3 regions of the Ureibacillus sp. FSL K6-0165 genome follow, and region 3 is predicted to be linked to each of the others. Evidence: riboswitches for the same ligand, from Rfam matches in the RefSeq annotation. Region 3 holds a riboswitch; each other region holds the start of a gene.

What was found. Region 3 has a riboswitch for thiamine pyrophosphate ahead of thiT (energy-coupled thiamine transporter ThiT). Riboswitches for the same ligand answer to the same signal wherever they lie in the genome.
Region 1: it holds a riboswitch for thiamine pyrophosphate, as region 3 does, so the genes downstream of both, NST00_RS04040 (LuxE/PaaK family acyltransferase) here and thiT (energy-coupled thiamine transporter ThiT) in region 3, are expected to answer to the same signal.
Region 2: it holds a riboswitch for thiamine pyrophosphate, as region 3 does, so the genes downstream of both, thiM (hydroxyethylthiazole kinase) here and thiT (energy-coupled thiamine transporter ThiT) in region 3, are expected to answer to the same signal.

What each region holds. Positions count from the first base shown of each region.
Region 1 is NZ_JBBOQS010000001.1:808,850-814,741, forward strand. It holds gene NST00_RS04025 (ABC transporter permease) at 1-544, opposite strand, end outside; gene NST00_RS04030 (ABC transporter ATP-binding protein) at 541-1,290, opposite strand; gene NST00_RS04035 (acyl-CoA reductase) at 1,303-2,742, opposite strand; gene NST00_RS04040 (LuxE/PaaK family acyltransferase) at 2,739-3,827, opposite strand; TPP riboswitch at 3,881-3,992, opposite strand; gene NST00_RS04045 (MarR family winged helix-turn-helix transcriptional regulator) at 4,160-4,612, shown strand; gene NST00_RS04050 (GNAT family N-acetyltransferase) at 4,633-5,154, shown strand; gene NST00_RS04055 (FMN-binding negative transcriptional regulator) at 5,160-5,804, shown strand.
Region 2 is NZ_JBBOQS010000001.1:2,123,227-2,129,118, reverse strand. It holds gene NST00_RS10565 (carbonic anhydrase) at 1-287, shown strand, start outside; gene NST00_RS10560 (reverse transcriptase-like protein) at 996-1,649, shown strand; TPP riboswitch at 1,789-1,891, shown strand; TPP riboswitch at 1,956-2,057, shown strand; gene thiM (hydroxyethylthiazole kinase) at 2,137-2,883, shown strand; gene thiD (bifunctional hydroxymethylpyrimidine kinase/phosphomethylpyrimidine kinase) at 2,886-3,701, shown strand; gene thiE (thiamine phosphate synthase) at 3,694-4,320, shown strand; gene NST00_RS10540 (cation:proton antiporter) at 4,538-5,698, shown strand.
Region 3 is NZ_JBBOQS010000001.1:1,204,015-1,209,906, forward strand. It holds gene NST00_RS05910 (AAA family ATPase) at 1-2,972, shown strand, start outside; TPP riboswitch at 3,037-3,142, shown strand; gene thiT (energy-coupled thiamine transporter ThiT) at 3,238-3,798, shown strand; gene NST00_RS05920 (transposase) at 3,934-5,289, shown strand; gene NST00_RS05925 (acyltransferase family protein) at 5,448-5,892, opposite strand, start outside.

The DNA of each region.
Region 1 (5,892 bases), 400 kb from region 3:
CAACCGAAACACGAAGTCCAGCTAAAATGCCCAGCATACCAGAAGGAATTTTTAAGTGAATTAATGTTTGTAGCCGTGTTGCACCAAGCATTTTAAATAGTTCCTGCTTTTGTATATCGCTTAACTGAATAGCTGTTACTGTATTTTCAAGCAATGGGAAAAAGCATACAAGCGCAGTAATAACAACTTTGGACGTCATGCCGAAGCCAAACCAAAGAATAAATAACGGAGCCAATGCCAGCTTGGGAACTGCTTGACTCGCTATAATATAAGGAAACAGAAGCTTACGTAAAAAGGCCACTTCTCCCATTAGAACTCCTACCGTAAATCCAGCTACACCACCAAAAAAGAGACCAAGAATTACCTCAGCGGCAGTCCGCTGAATATGCTGTGTAAAATAGCCGCTTAAAAGTCCATCAACAAGGGTGAGTACTATTACAGAAGGAGCTGGTAATACAAGTTCGGAATAGGACTTGGATGTTACTTCCCAAATAACTAGTAAAAAAATGAATAATAAGAATGAATAAACGGATGTTTTTTTCATAAGCGTTCACCATTCATCACTTGACGTAACGTGAAACATAGTTCGTTAAAATAAGGCTCATATCTCATTTCCATTCTACGTGGGCGTTCAAGCATGATGGGGGTTTGATAGACAATTTCTCCATGTGCCATGACAGCAACTCTATCGGATAAATATACAGCTTCCGCAATATCATGGGTAATAAAGAGCACAGTAATATTATGCATATAGCACATTCTTAAAAGATCATCTTGCAGTTCTTCTCTTGTAATGGCATCTAATGCTGCAAAAGGCTCGTCCAAAAATAATAAAGAAGGCTTTTGCATTAAGGCTCTTGCAAGAGCGACCCGGCTTTGTTGTCCACCGGAAAGCTGTAAAGGGTAACAATCTCGATAAGAGGCTAACCCAACAAGCTCTAAGTATTCCATTGCCTGCTCCATATCCTCACTTCTGATTTTCCGTTTCAATTTAATAGGGAGAAGCACATTTTCAATAACTGTTTTCCATTCCAATAGAGTTGGAGTTTGAAAGACAAAACTACAATTAGGTAAAGGTTTGATTACTTCCTTTCCTTGCAGGCGAATGCTTCCATTCTCAGATGAAAGCAGGCCAGCAGCAAGCTTTAATAAGGTCGTTTTTCCGCAGCCACTTTTTCCAAGCAGACAATGAAACTCTCCTTTATTGATTTCCCAGCTAATCCCACGTAAAATTTGATTTTTTCCTTGTTCGTAACTGTACGTTACATCCTCCATTACCAAAAAACTCATATTAAAAACCTCCTAATCAACATAAGGAGCAAATTGTTCACTATCCACTATTGCCGATGATTCGATGTCTACCATTTGAATTAAATCCATTAGATTGAAGCGTCCATCATGATGCCAACCTGCTTCAGGGGAAGTCATTTTTCCTAGTGCTGTGATTCGTGTTACGCCAACGTTAGCCAACAACTCTGCCCAGTGGAAAAGTTCTTTAGGGGTTGCGGCCATACCAATCGTTTGAAGAAATGAGCGGTATGGCTTGATGTATGGCAGAATGTCTTCTAATTTTTCAAAAGAAATAACCCGAATAACTCGATTCAACGGGCTTGCCGTAAAAACTTTTTCCTCTTCTTCAAAAACAACCGTCCATTGATGTGTGGAAGTTCCAAGCACTTCTTTTCCTGTTTCTGTAAAAGTGCTCATTTCTTCCTTTTGCCGCCATGAAGCAAGGGCAACTGATTCTTCCATGGAAAGCTTACGCCTTGGATAACGCTTTTCGAAGTTTTCTAGCTCCCCCGCAATCAAGCGGGCAAATTCCACTGGCGATACTTTTCCGCCTTTTTGCACATAAAATAAGTGCGGTGAGTAACAACCTTGCTGATCGTAACGAATGACATCAAGTGCGGCTTGATGAGCAATTCGCCATGCTTTGTGCGCATCTAAGGCAGATTTTGAAATGATGCCAAAGCTTACTTTATGACCAAAAGGTAAAAAGCGAGTAGTAATGGGAACTTGTTTTTTTAAAGCTTGCAGCGTTTCGTTGTTACCGTATCCGATAACGAGATTCGACTTTTCAAATATCATCTTCTCTCGCTTTTCATCGCCGCCTTTCCACCACACAACTGCAAAGCAATTGGCAAGACTCGGCTCGGCCTCTGCTAAGGCTTTTGCAAACCAGCCGGCAAAAAGAGGTTCAGAACTTGAAACTTTTCCGATATTTCCTGCTTTTACTAGCAGACCAGATACGAAACTCCAAATAGGCAGTGCTGGAACATTCCCTGCCCATACATGGGTAATGAGTTCTGGTCCAATTGCTTTTGAAAAACCACCTTTTGCGCGCGGCTGAAAATGATCTAATAATAATGGATTTCCTAAATCTTCTACTAGGAAACGCTGGAGTTCGTGCTTGCGAAATGTTTTTAAAAAAGATGTAAGACCAAGGCGAATTACCTCCTCATCATAGCCGGTGACAATCGGAAGCAACTTTTCCGCCTGCTGTCGATAAGATGAACTGCGGTCCAAAAATTGTTCCGTTACATAACCGATGATGTCCACTACTGTTGATACCGACAGTGATTTTAAGATTTCCGCACTTTCTCTTTTCACCGTGTCAATGACCCTCTGCATTTGCTCTAATGTAAGGAGAGGCAGTTCCACTTCTAAATCCTGAAACTTCAGGATTTTCTTATCAAATTTCGTTTCTGCGATATTTGGAATATATCCAGCTGTTATTCTCATTTTGCTGTTCCTTTCGCCAATTGAATAAACTCTTCTACCGCTAGCGAGCATCCCCTTGCCTCGGCACCTTGAACTCTACCGAACAGATAAAATCCTTCATCAACCGCCATTCCTACATCTTCAGTAGCAACCGCCATTACGGAATTAAAGTTCGCTAAATCATAATGAACTAAAACACCACGTTCTCCTTCTGGAACCTCTTCACCTGTTAACGGATTGATGACTCTCGTACGAATCCAACTAGGTCCAGTTTTTATAGATGGAACGACCTCATTGCCATCATCATAAAATTGCGTGCTTAGCTCTGTTATGCCGTACATATTAATACAATTGCTTCTATCTACACCGAAATATCTTTCAAGCAACTGATAAAATTCATTTAAATCCAATTCCTTTGATTTATTTTTATAACCACCAGTATCAAGAATTTTGCTTCCCTTCGGCAGATTAAACGTTTTTCCTAAACGCTCCAATTCCTCAAACAAATGAACAAAACTGAAACTTGCTCCGAGCAAAGCAAATGGTTCTCCTGTTTTTTCGGCATGTTCCAACTCACTGATGATTTTTTGAATATGTACGCCGTTCTCTTTTAATAAATAGCAGCTGTCCTCTGTGCCAAACTCTTTCATGACAAGAGCTAAATAATGGGCTAAGGATGAGTGCGGCATTTTCTCTTCAGTTGGAAACAAAATTCCCATGCGGATGCGATTTGTTTCTTTCATAAACCGTTCTTTAAAGTTGATAATCATGGAAAGTTCTCTGATTTCGAGAGTGGAATGAAAGTGTTTGCCTTGTTTTCCTTGGGTTGTTCCGCTTGTCATAAAGACTCTAACCGCTGCCTCTGGATCTGAACATGTCAATGGAACCTCTTTAAAGGCACTCATCGGCACATAAGGAATGTCTCGCCAATTTTTCACAAGCCGCGGTGTCTTTCCTTTTTGGCGGCAAAATGTTTGATAGGGGAGATTATGTTTGTATTGATAATTAAAAATATGTAAAGCCAAGCTATTAAACTCTTCTTCTGAAGCTTGATTCTTTTTGATAAATTGAGAAAGTTCCTCTATGATTTCTCGTTGCTGAGTCATCGGTTTTCACCCTTTCCGCAAAATAAAATGCACTCTGCCTAAGCAAAGTGCATAATTCGACTTACTACACTCCCTGCGCTGGCATTACCCAAATCAGGTTCAAACGGTCAACGACGGATTAGTCGTACTCTCAGCCTGCTTCCGCAAGCCCCCGGTTAATATATTCAATTTCAATATAAAGTCTACTTATTCTTATGAAAGATTGCAAATTCTTTTGAATTATCACCCTAAAATTATGTAGATATTCAATTATTTTTTGTTGCAAATGCAACAAAGTTTGATTAAAATGAATTAAAAATATTGCATTTGCAATAAAAATGAAGGAGTTCATTATGAAAGAAGTTCTTCGTGAAATTGGGATGATAGCACGAGCACTAGATTCAATCAGTAATATCGAGTTTAAAGAATATGACTTAACAAAAGGTCAGTATTTGTACCTTGTACGAATATGTGAGAACCCAGGAATTATTCAAGAAAAGTTGGCTGAAATGATCAAAGTGGATCGGACAACTGCATCACGCGCAATAAAAAAACTAGAAATGAACGGATTTGTTGAAAAGCGAGAGGATCCACAAAATAAAAAAATTAAGAAACTCTATGCGACCGAGAAAGGCAATAATGTTTATCCGTTTTTAATAAGAGAACATGATCATTCTAACGCTGTAGCTTTACAAGGATTATCTGAAGTAGAAGTGGAAACATTATTCAATCTTTTGCAGCGGGTAAGAAAAAATGTTGAAAAAGATTGGGAATACGTTAAGAAGGGAAACAAACGAAATTATTGATATGAGGAGAGATGTTCACTATGACAATCAAAATAAAAACATGTACCCTTGAAGATTTGCACACATTACAAGAAGTGGGCATTGAAACGTTTTATTACACATTTAAAGATCAAAATTCACCTGAAAATATGAAAGTATATTTAGAAAAGGCATTTAATATAAAACAATTAGAGAAAGAGCTATCCAATATTCATTCACAATTTTTCTTTGTCTATTACCAAAATGAATTGGCGGGTTACTTAAAAGTCAATAGTGATGATGCTCAGACGGAAAAAATGGGCGATGAATTCCTTGAAATTGAAAGAATTTATATTCGAGAGAAATTTCAGAAGCATGGACTTGGTAAATCCTTGCTAAATAAAGCGATTGAAGTTGCAAAGGAATGGAATAAAAAGAAAATTTGGCTTGGGGTTTGGGAAAAGAACGAAAATGCAATTGGTTTTTATAAGAAAATGGGATTTGTTCAAAAAGGATCTCACTGTTTTCATATGGGCGATGAAGAACAGACTGACTTGATTATGATCAAAACATTGGAAGGTTGATTAACATGTACATACCGAAATATTTTAGGGTGACGGATATAGACGAAATTATTGATTTTATTCAGAAAAACTCCTTCGGCACGATTGTTTCGACATTTGAAAATAAACCAATTGCTACTCATTTACCGTTGGAGTTGCGAAAGCAAGGGGATGATTATTATATAACGGGACATTTAGCTATCAACAACCCTCAATGGAAAAGCTTTGAATCACAAAATGAAAACGTGCTTGTAATTTACCAAGGTCCACACGCATATATCTCATCATCTTGGTATAGCCATGAAAATGTACCAACTTGGAATTATCAAGCTGTCCATGTTTATGGAAAAGCTAGTATTATGAACGAAACTGAGTTAGAAGAAGATCTTATTTTATTATTAAAAAAATATGAAGGGCATCGTAACAATCCTGTATTATGGGAAAATCTTTCTGCTCAAACAAAAAAACAAATCAAAGGAATTGTTGGAATAAAAATTAAAATTCAAGAATTGCAAGCTGCCTATAAATTAAGTCAAAACCGAAATGAAGAGGATTATCTGAACATCATTGAAAAATTGGAATGCGAAGGCGATTTAAGCTCTAAACAAATGGCAAAAGTAATGAAAAGAAGAATAAAAAATAAAAAAGGCGAGTTAGGAAAATCTGAATAACAAGATGAGAATATTAGAATAGAAATTGAGGAGGAGCTGGGACAAAATCCTCCTAAATAGAAAAATAGCCCATGAAGTTTTGCACATT
Region 2 (5,892 bases), 920 kb from region 3:
AAGCAATTAAAGAAATATGGAAGTTTATACAAGATGAAAATATGAATGAAAAAGAAATGGATTCATTCAATTTATTACAATTAATTCCTGAAGTAAGGGAAGGGTATTACTATTCCGGTTCTTTGACGACACCTCCTTGTAAAGAAGGGGTTGACTGGATTGTATTTGAAGAGCCAATCGAATTTTCAATTGAACAAATTACAATGTTTAGAGTTGTTTTCGGTCATACGAATCGACCTATACAACCAACGAATGACAGGAAAATTTTTAAAATAACTATCAATTAAATATCCTAAAGATATTTCCTCAAACCATGTGAACGATTGACATTGAAAAGCACTTTATAAATATGTTGAATATTTTATGGTTTGATTTTTAGAATTTTAAATGGTTAAAGAAAAAGGGGCGGTATCGCTCCTTTTTGTGTTAATTAAGCTCATAAATCGTTTTATGATTACTGTTTTAAAAATGCCTCACGTTATTGAATATTTTTGTTATTAAAGGAAAAAATAACTAAAAAAGTGGTAATTTCCTTCATCCAGTTGCATAGTGAGGTGAATTGAATGATTATTAATATGTTAACTGTAATATTTGTCTTGATTTGTTGTATTGTAAGTTTTCTCCTTATGGTTTTCACAAAAAAAACTTTGTTGTTTCGATATATTCCAATAGTTATCATCACAGTTAGCTTCATCTTTATAACGATTAAATACTTCTTCTATTCATATTACTTGATAGTCACAAAATTATTTGATGGTGTAATCCTTGTTCTTTTCCTTACATTATGGTTCTTCATTATGATTGAACATGTCATTCTCGATTTCATTGAAGATTATTCAAACATCCGCTCATCTTTTCGTATCATGTATAATCGAATTAAGCGATTGAAGTTTCGTTATGTTCGATTACATTTCATAAAAAAAATTAAAAACCAAAGCCTACATTAGTGCACATATCGAATTGTTGAAGTAAACAGGAACAGGGAGGTTATATTCATGAAAATAACCATTGAATGGACGTATCATCATAAAGGATTGGAAACAACTTTTCGATCAGATGAAATGCCGCCAGTTCAAGCCCTATTGATTGCAGAAGAATTAAAGAAAACCGGAAAAGTAAAACATATGACCTTTATTGATCAATATGACAGTACATGGTCTGTTAAAGAAATAAAAAAATATTTAAAGGAAATCGAAACTGAGCCATCCAATGTGACAGTGTATTTTGATGGTGGTTATGATTTAGAAAGTCAAAAAGCCGGTTTAGGATTTGCCATATATTTTGAACAAAACGGAAAATCTTATCGAACTAGAAAAAATTTAATGCAACTTGGCTTAAAATCTAATAATGAAGCGGAATATGCGGCTTTATACGGAAGTATTCTAGAGTTAGAAATGATAGGCGTTCATCATCAAACTGTTCGATTCATTGGTGATTCACAGGTTGTTATTAATCAAATGAGTGGAGAATGGCCTATTTATGAAAAAGAATTAACAAATTGGGCGAATAAAATTGATGAAAAATTAAATCAACTAGGAATCAAATCTGAATTTAAATTAGTTTCGCGAAAAGGGAATGAAGAAGTCGATCGATTAGCAACTCAAGCATTGAATAATACCATAATTGAAGGAAAAATAGAGTTAGATTAATCGAGAAAAACTTGTGACATTCAATCTAGAATTTAAGTGATTTAGCTGTTTTATCTAGCAATCTTTTTAAATTCTATTAAATTATTTGAAAAAATAAAATGAAAATGTGTTATAATTTTCATAACAACAAAAAAATTATTAAATTTTGCAGGGGTGGCCTAAGTGCCTGAGAAGGTGATATCACCTAACCCTTAGAACCTGATGCAGCTAGTACTGCCGTAGGGAGCAAAATACCTTATCGTATGAATTTTATTATGATTATGTGTATTGTTGCTCTCCAAACTTGGAGAGTTTTTTTATTTCATATGATAATTGCAGGGGTGGCCAAGTGCCTGAGAAGGTGATATCACCTAACCCTTAGAACCTGATGCAGTTAGCACTGCCGTAGGGAGCAATGAAAGATTGTGTTCTATTTTCAAAGCTCTTTTGCGCCGTGCAAAGGAGCTTTTTTCTTTACATAAATTTTTACAATTATAGGAGGATATATATGAGCTTAATCAAAATAAGAAAAAAAAATCCATTAATTCATTGTATTACAAATACCGTTGTAACGAATTTTACTGCAAATGGTTTGCTTGCAATTGGAGCTTCACCAGTTATGTCAGATGAGCCATTGGATGTAGAAGACATGGTCGCTATTGCAAACGGATTATTAATTAATATTGGTACATTAAATAAAAATTCAGTAGAAGCAATGATATTAGCTGGCAAAAAAGCAAATGAACTAAACATTCCTGTCGTGCTTGATCCTGTCGGGGCGGGGGCTACAACATATCGTAAAGAAATTACAAAAAATTTATTAAAAGAGATTAAATTTGATTTAATCCGATGTAATGCTGGAGAATTAGCAGCAATTGCGGGAATTAATTGGCAAGCAAAAGGAGTTGATAGTGGAGAAGGAGAAATGGATATTACCCTTGTTGCTAAGGAAACTGCTCAAAAGTATGGTGCAATTGTCGCTGTATCTGGAAAAGAAGATTTCGTGACTGACGGTATAGAACACTATCCAGTTAGTGGTGGCCATGAGTTAATGACTCAAGTTACAGGAACAGGTTGTTTATTAAGTGCTATTTGTGCTGCAGCATTAACGTTGGATGGAGGAAAACTTGAAAATATTCGAAATGTATTAGCTGACTATAAAAAAGTCGCTGAAAATGCTTCGAAAGAAAAATACCTTGGTTCCTTCCAAGTTGAAATATTAAATGGATTACATCAAATTTCAAGAGGTGAATAACTGTGAATATTGTCTTGACAATTGCTGGTTCAGATAGCGGCGGGGGAGCTGGCATTCAAGCGGATTTAAAAACATTTCAGGAGCTAAATGTTTTTGGTACATCTGTCATTACCGCATTGACTGCTCAAAATACATTAGGCGTAGAAGGTATTTATCCTGCAACGTCTGAATTTGTGGAACAACAATTGAATACAGTTTTACAAGATTTTGAAGTGAAAGCATTAAAAACAGGTATGTTATTTTCTGCAGATATTATTAAAACGATTGCAAAAAATTTAATAGATAAAAATATTCAAATAGTCGTTGATCCAGTGATGATTGCAAAAGGTGGGCAAGCGTTATTGCAAGAAGAGGCCGTACAAGCGATGAAAAATGAATTATTGCCAATAGCAACCGTATTAACGCCTAATATTCCAGAAGCTGAGACAATCACAGGTATGAAAATTGAAACAGCAGATGACATTCAACAAGCAGCAGCAAAGATTTTGCAACTTGGTGTTAATTGTGTAGTAATGAAAGGCGGACATTTGGAAGGTCCATCTGCTGTTGATACGGTCTTTTTTCAAGACGGCTCTTTCTTTCAATTAAAATCAAAACGAATTGATACGAAACATACCCATGGAACAGGGTGTACTTTTTCTGCAGCTATTACAGCAAATTTAGGTAAGGGGCTTTCGTTAAAAGAGTCCGTTATCGAAGCGAAAAAATTTGTTCAAATGGCAATTGAAAATCCACTAAATATCGGACGTGGACATGGCCCAACAAATCACTTTGCTCACCGTTTTGGTGCTAAAGTAGAGGTGGAAATTGTTGAATAGAACGGATTTAGCTGTTTACTTCATAATGGGTACGGAAAATTGTAATAATGAGTCCCCGCTATCAGTGCTAGAAGATGCTTTAAAAGCAGGTATTACGATTTTTCAACTAAGGGAAAAAGGAAATGAACCGTTAATGGGAAAAGAATTAGAACAATTTGCAAGAGCATGTCGATCCCTTTGTAAGCAATATGGAGTTCCTTTTATTGTGAATGATGATGTGGATCTTGCATTAAAAATCGACGCAGATGGCATTCACGTTGGTCAAGATGATACACCGATAGAAGAAATTCGCGAAAAGTTTCAACACAAAATAATTGGTGTTTCCGTTCATAATAAAGAAGAAATGGTGAAAGCTGTCGAAGGAGGGGCAGATTATGTAGGGATTGGTCCAATTTTCGAGACGAAATCGAAGCCTGATGCCAAAAAGCCAGCTGGGGTTGATTTTTTAAAGGACGCAAGGAAAATGTATCCGAATTTCCCAATTGTCGGAATTGGAGGGATTACTCCATTCAATGCACATATGGTATTAGAAGCAGGAGCTGACGGAGTAGCAGTCATTTCCGCTATATGCAATAGCAATAATCGCAGTCAGACAGTCCAGCAATTTAAGGGAAAGTAACATCATAACAATAAGTAATTCTATCGTAACTTTTCTCAAAATAGAATAACAAAATTTAAAAATAAACTGAAAAAAAGGAATTTACATAATAATATAATTCGTTTATAATAGTAAACGTATTTGAATATGGAGCAAAACATGGTGGAGTCTGTCAACAAGGCTACCACCATGTCTTTTTTTTGCATCCATCTATTATTACAACAAGGGGGTAACTATTGTGGATGTATTTGAATTTATTTTACAAATTGTACTCGTGTTGCTCGTTGCGAAAATAGCTGGTCAAATCAGCATTCGCCTAGGACAACCATCCGTATTAGGCAAAATCATTGCGGGTATCGTTCTTGGGCCGGCTGTTCTTGGATGGATAGAACAAACGGAATTAATTCATGTGTTCAGTGAAATCGGAGTATTATTATTAATGTTCCTTGCTGGACTTGAAACAGACTTAGAAAGCTTAAATAAAAATGCCAAAGCAGCAACTCTAGTGGCAGTTTTAGGGGTCATTATGCCGATTTTAATGGGATGGGGAGCTGCACCAATATTTGGAATTCCAACTTCTGAAGGGGTCTTTTTAGGATTATTACTCGCAGCAACGAGCGTAAGTATTTCCGTTCAAACATTGCGGGAAATTGGATGGTTAAATAGTAGAGAAGGAGCTACATTACTTGGAGCAGCGGTTCTCGATGATGTAATTGTAGTAATTCTCATTGCTGTTGCAATTGGATTTTTTGTGGGCTCGGATACAAATATCGCATGGGTAATTGCTCAACAAATTATCTTCTTTATTGTCATTTACTTTGTTGGAAAATATCTTGTGCCGAAGTTTATGCATCTCTTTGAAGGATTTAAAATTACTGAACCGATTGTTACTGCGGGGTTAATATTATTGTTTGCCTTCGCTTATTTTGCTGATTTCCTTGGGGTATCAGGCATTATCGGTACATATTTCATGGGGGTTGCTATTAGTAGAACAAAATATGCAAAAGAAGTTGAACACGGTGTTTCACCAATTGCATATGGCATCTTTGTACCGTTCTTCTTTATTAACATTGGTTTACCAATGAGCTTTGATGGAATTGGAGATCAAATTGTATTTATTATTGTATTTTCTATTATTGCCGTGCTTTCAAAATTTATCGGTTGCGGTCTTGGAGCAAAAGTTTGTGGCTTTGGTTGGAAATCCTCCGCAGGTATAGGAGCAGGTATGATTTCCCGAGGAGAAGTTGCATTAATCTTAGCTTCCATTGGACTAACTGGCGGCATATTATCTCAAGAGTTTTATGGCGCAATGATTGTAGTCATCATTATTACGACTTTAGTAACTCCACCATTATTAAAGCTAATCTTCGGTAAACGGGAAGAAGCTCATCAAGTATAATAAATAATGAAATTAAAAAGGAGCTAACTGGTTTAAGTTAGCTCCTTTTATTAGTGCGCCTGGCATGGGTGTAATCTATAGGGTGTAAGTCCCGAACTGTGAAGGCAGAAGTAACAGTTAGCTTAACGCAAGGGTGTCCGTGGTGACGCGGAATCTGAAGGAAGCGAGCGGCAAACTTCCGGTCTGAGGAACAC
Region 3 (5,892 bases):
AAACTGGCGCCGGAAAAACGACGATATTTGATGCCATCTGTTTTGCGTTGTATGGTTTTGGTAGCGGTCAAGACAGGAAAGATACAAAAATGCTGCGCAGTGATTTTGCAGAAGATGATGTGCATACTTCTGTTGAATTTGTTTTTGAAATACGTGGCAAAAAATATCGTGTTTTGCGCAGGTTGTCCCATGTGAAAAAAGGAAGAAAAACACCAACTGGTGAAAAATATGAGTTGTTTGAAATACTGCCAAATAACGAAGAAATTCCAGCGGTGGAACGGCAACGAGTGACGGATATTAATGAAAAGCTTGAAGAATTGATTGGATTAACTTACGAACAATTTAGCCAAATCGTGATGCTGCCACAAGGAGAGTTTCGTAAATTATTAACTTCTAAATCGGACGAGAAAGAAGAGATATTAAGAAAAATCTTTAAGACAGATCGCTTTGTAAAAATGGCTGATAAACTGGAAGAAAAGAAACGATTAGCGGATCAACAACTAAATGAAGCAAAGGCATTAAAAAATAGCTATATTAATCAAATTGAAGGAACATTACCAAAACGAGAATCATTGTTGTTTACAATGCTTAGTCAACATTCCAATATTTATCAGATTCTAGAAGGATTGGCAGAAGAACAGCAATATTATCAGAAAAAAATTAAAGATGATGAACGAATGTATCGAGAAGCTTTCAAAAAACATCAAGAGGCATATGAAGTTTATGTTGCGAATAAAAAGTTAAATGATCAAATTGATGAATATGAAAGGAAAAAAGAAAAGCTATCCTTTTTACAATCTCAAAAAGACCATTATGAACAAATAAAACAAACAATCGATGCAGCAAATCGTGCAAGCCGAATTTTCCCACTCTATTCTTATCTGATGGAACTGGATAAGGAAAAACAATCCATCGAAAAGAGAATGGAACTCGTTACAAAACAGTTAGAAGCAGCAAAATGGACATTTGCTAAAGCAGAAGAAATGTTCAAGATGGAAGCAATGAAAGAGGAAGAACGGGAACAAGCGAATGAACGAGTAAATGAATTAGAAAAACTTGTCCCTATTTATGAGCAAATGAACGAACAAATAAAGCTCGTGGACAAACTGTTGAATGAAAAAAATCAATTGCAAACTCGCCTACAAAACATAGTAAAACAGATCGAAGAAAAGGAATGGGCTATTCAACAGTTGAGCGAGATGATTGAAAAGCTGGAAGAAGACACAGAATCATTGAATGAACTATTAGAACAGCAACGACTATTAAGAGAAATTGTAGATACCTACACAAAATACTTTGAGGTAAACGCTGAAGTCCATAAACTAGAAAACGAATGGCTTAAAGCGACATCTACCTATGAAGAAGTTCAAAATATATATGCTCAGGAAGAGGAAAAATGGTTGAATAATCAAGCGGCCATTCTTGCGAAGAGTCTCCTGCCTGGAATGCCTTGCCCTGTTTGCGGTAGTACGGTACACCGAATCGAACATACAGCATCAACTGAAACCGTTAATCAAACGGAATTGAAAAAACTGAAAGCAACATTAGATGAAGCTCAGCAAAAGAAATTTGCTGTTCAAGGGAAATTAGAATCGAAACGACATCAATTACAAGAAATAGAACAAAAATTAATGCAATATCATGCGCCATTAAAAGAATATCAAAAATATGTTCATCAATTACAAGATATAAATATTGCTATAAAAGAAAAAGAACGTCAAAAAGAAGTACTTACATTAAATAAAAAACAAATAAAAATTCTGCAAGATGAAAATGCACAATTAGTTCATTTTCGTAAGGAAATCGAACGTCAGTATCATGAAAAACATGAACAATACACGCAGAATAGTACGATTTTAGAGCAACAAAAAAAATTAATACCAGAAGAGATTAAAGACCTTTCCCAATTACAAGTTGCACTTCAACAAGCAATCAGCAATAAGCAACAATTAAAACAATCTTGGGAAACAGCCCAAAAGCAGTATCAGGAAGCTAACAAACAAGTTGTAATGAATGAAGAGGCATTTAAACAAATAACTGAACAAGTGAAACATATTCAAGTAAAATGTCAACAATCAAAGGAAAATTTCCATTCAGCTCTTCTACTAGCAAGGTTTACATCGACGGAAGATTTTCTACTTGCTAGACGTCCAGAACAGGAAATTGAAGCTTTACAAATGCAATATGATAATTATTCAAAGGAGCTTCATTTTTTACAAGTGCAAGTGAAAGAGGAAGCAGAAAAATTAAAAGATAAAGAAAAGGTCGATTTAACAGAAGCTGAAAAAGAATTGGAAGCGTTGCAGTTTAATTATGAAAAAGCATTAGATGAATTAAACTACTCGAAAGCTTGTGAAAAACATTGCATCGACTTTGCAGAGAAGCTTGAAAGACTTGCCAATAATATATTTCAAATGGAAGAAAAATCGAATCAAATCATAGAATTATATAATTTACTTCGTGGACACAACAGCAAAAAAATTTCCTTTGAACGCTATGTACAAATGGGGTATTTAGAGCTCATTACAGAAGCAAGCAATCTTCGTTTGAAAAATTTATCGAACGGTCAATATTATTTACAAGTTTCTGACCGATTGGAGTCCTACGGTAGGCAAAGTGGATTAGGATTAGATGTATATGATGCATACACTGGACAAGCAAGAGATGTAAAAACTTTATCTGGCGGAGAGAAATTTAATGCTTCGTTAAGTTTAGCACTAGGAATGGCGGATGTGATTCAAAGCTTCCAAGGAAATGTTCAAATCGAAACAATGTTTATTGATGAAGGTTTTGGCTCCCTTGATGAAGAATCGTTGATGAAAGCAATTGATACGCTCATTGAACTACAAAAATCCGGCCGAATGATAGGGGTTATTTCTCATGTGGAGGAATTAAAATCGGCAATGCCTGCTATATTACAAGTAGAAAAATTAAAAGAGGGCTATAGTAAAACATCCATTATATTAAAGTAAATAATGAGGTTGCAATCTTCATATAATTTGATAAAATGACATTGTTCCCAATAGAATATAAGATTTGTACCACAAGGGGTGCTGATGAAGTCAGCTGAGAGTGTGCCGGATGCACTAACCCTTAGAACCTGTAAGTTAGTACTTGCGTAGGGATGTGGATAGAAACCGAAACAAAGACGTCTCGGCTCTGTCCGGACGTTTTTTTATTTTGTAGTTTTCTATCCTTCTCTCAAGTTCTATAAACGAAGAGAAAGGAGATAATTGAATGAGAAACCAAAAATTATTATGGATGGTTGAAATTGCGATTTTTGCTGCAATTGGTTATGTGTTAGACCAATTGAAATTTTCTATTTGGGCGCAGGGTGGATCCGTTAGTTTAGTTATGCTGCCTATTATTTTAATCGCTATTCGTTGGGGACTATCTGCAGGACTTATGACTGGATTGATTGTAGGATTATTGAACATGACAATTAATCCTTATATTGTCCATTGGGCTCAAGCATTGCTTGATTATGTTTTTGCATTTACTTTCGTAGGATTTGCGGCAATTGTTCGTAAACAAGTGTTAGATGGAGTATCAGGAAATCGTAAAAATAAAATTGCATTATTTGTTATCATCGGAACAATTATTGGCGGTTTGTTGCGCTTTATTTGTCATACACTTGCAGGAGCTATTTTCTTCAAAGAATATGCAGGCGATCAAAATGCCTGGATTTATTCTATCGGGTATAATGGTTCATATATGGTTCCGGCTATTATTTTAACTGCAGTTGCAGCGGTGCTCATCTTTACTGCAAGCCCAAGATTGATAAAAAAAGAAAATTGATTACAATTGAGTTAATTTCATAATTCTCACCCCTTGATTTTCAAGGGATTCAAGACAATAAAAAATGGGTACCTCCCCAAATTTCGTTATAATGGTAAGTAACCAAACAAACCATACGAAAGAGGTGAGTACCCTATGACTATTGTAAAACAAATTTCTCTTTTTGACATCCATCAATTATTAGAAATGGAAAGTTCCCATCGTTATGATGCCATTTTTAGTGTGATTGACATTCAACCTATTTTTCAATTGTTTTCTAAAAAGACATTGAAAGGTGCACCACGTGAATTGAATTATGGTGCAATGATTCAATCGCTGATTATTCGTATTGTCGAACGAATTCCAACAATGAAGGATTTAGTCAAACGTTTGGTCCATGATCCTTTATTTCGTTTCGACTGTGGATTCCTTGTGTCTGATGTCGTACCATCTGAAAGCTCTTATTCACGCATGATTCAAGTCATTAGTGAATCAGATGTGCTAGATAAAATGAACGATACACTCATCAAAACAGCGATGTTGGAAGGCTTTCTAAATGATGAACATGTCGCCATCGATGCGAGTCACTTTGAAGCTCGTGATGCTTTCACACCATCAGAAAAGAAAGCACCTAAAACTCCTAAAAAACGTGGTCGTAAAACTAAAGCTGAACGAGCTGTTTGGTTAGCCGAACAAGTAGAGAAAAAAGGAAATCAATCAACCTATGAAAAAGAACTGAAAGAACAGCTGGATATCCCATTAGAAACCCTTTGGAAGGATGTACCGATTGAGCCAAAATGGGGTGTGAAAAAGAATAGTAAAGGAAAAAATACATTCTGGTTTGGTTATAAAGCACATTTAGCTGTTTCGACGAAAAGTCAATATATCATCACTCGTTTGATGTCCTCAGGTAATTTAAGTGATTGTAAAGCTGCGATTCCATTATTGAAAAAACTTCATCACTTAGGAAACGGTCAATTTACAATAGCTATATTTGATGCTGGTTATGATGTTGAACCTATTTACCGTCAAGCCGTATCACAGTCCATGCGAGTCGTGATTCCTTACAACGTTCGCCGAGAAGGAGAATATATAGGATTCGATGAACATTTTCGTCCAACCTGTGTGCGTGAACATAGTTACCAATATGACAGCTTTGACGCTAAGTACAATACATTAAAATTCACACGTCCAAAGGAATGTGCAACTTGCCCATTACGAGAAGACACCCTTTGCCAAAAAGTTTTCAAAATCAAATGTGATATAGATATCCGTAAATTTACCTATCCAGCACGTGGGACAGAACGATGGAAACAGCTTTATCAAGAACGTACAGCAGTCGAACGCGTTAACGCTTATTTAAAGGAATACTTTCAATTAAACAATGTCCGTCATCGTACAGGAAAGAAAGCAAAAATGCATTTCAATCTGGTGACGTTAATTTATAATACCTGCAAACTAGCAGTTGATCGAATCAATGCTTTATTACAGCAACAAAACCAAGTTGCATAATTAAAAAAAAAAAACGAAGTTTTTAGTATAGGGGTACTCTATACTTCAGAAAAACTATGATTTATGAAATTGATTCAATTGTGAATTAAAATAAAAAGCGAATTGGGAGACAATATTGTTTTCCTAATTCGCTTTTTTATGGATAAATTTTTATACGTTTATCTAATTTTACCTACAATCCATTTCCCAAAAGGTAAATACGAAATGCATTTTGAAATGGTAATGGCAACGATTAGCGTTGATATCATCATTGCTAAAATTGCTAGATAACCATTGTTGAAAAATGATACAAAGTACTTTGCGGTTAATGATAATATGTTCCAATGAATTAAATAAATCATAAATGCATATTTGCTAATGATTCGAATAATTTTAAAAGATGGAATCAGTTGTCCATAGGCTAAGATCATGCTTGTTATTCCAACGACAAAAGGAATCAAATCCATCCTTCTAGAATGTATTTCAACCATTCCGAATTTATAGCCATACCAAATATAAAGAGCTGATAGTGCCGTGAAAATTACAGTGAAAATGCGATATTTTTTCAATAGTGGCTGAATTTTTTCATAATTTGCACCGATTATGAATGCGATTACAAAATAA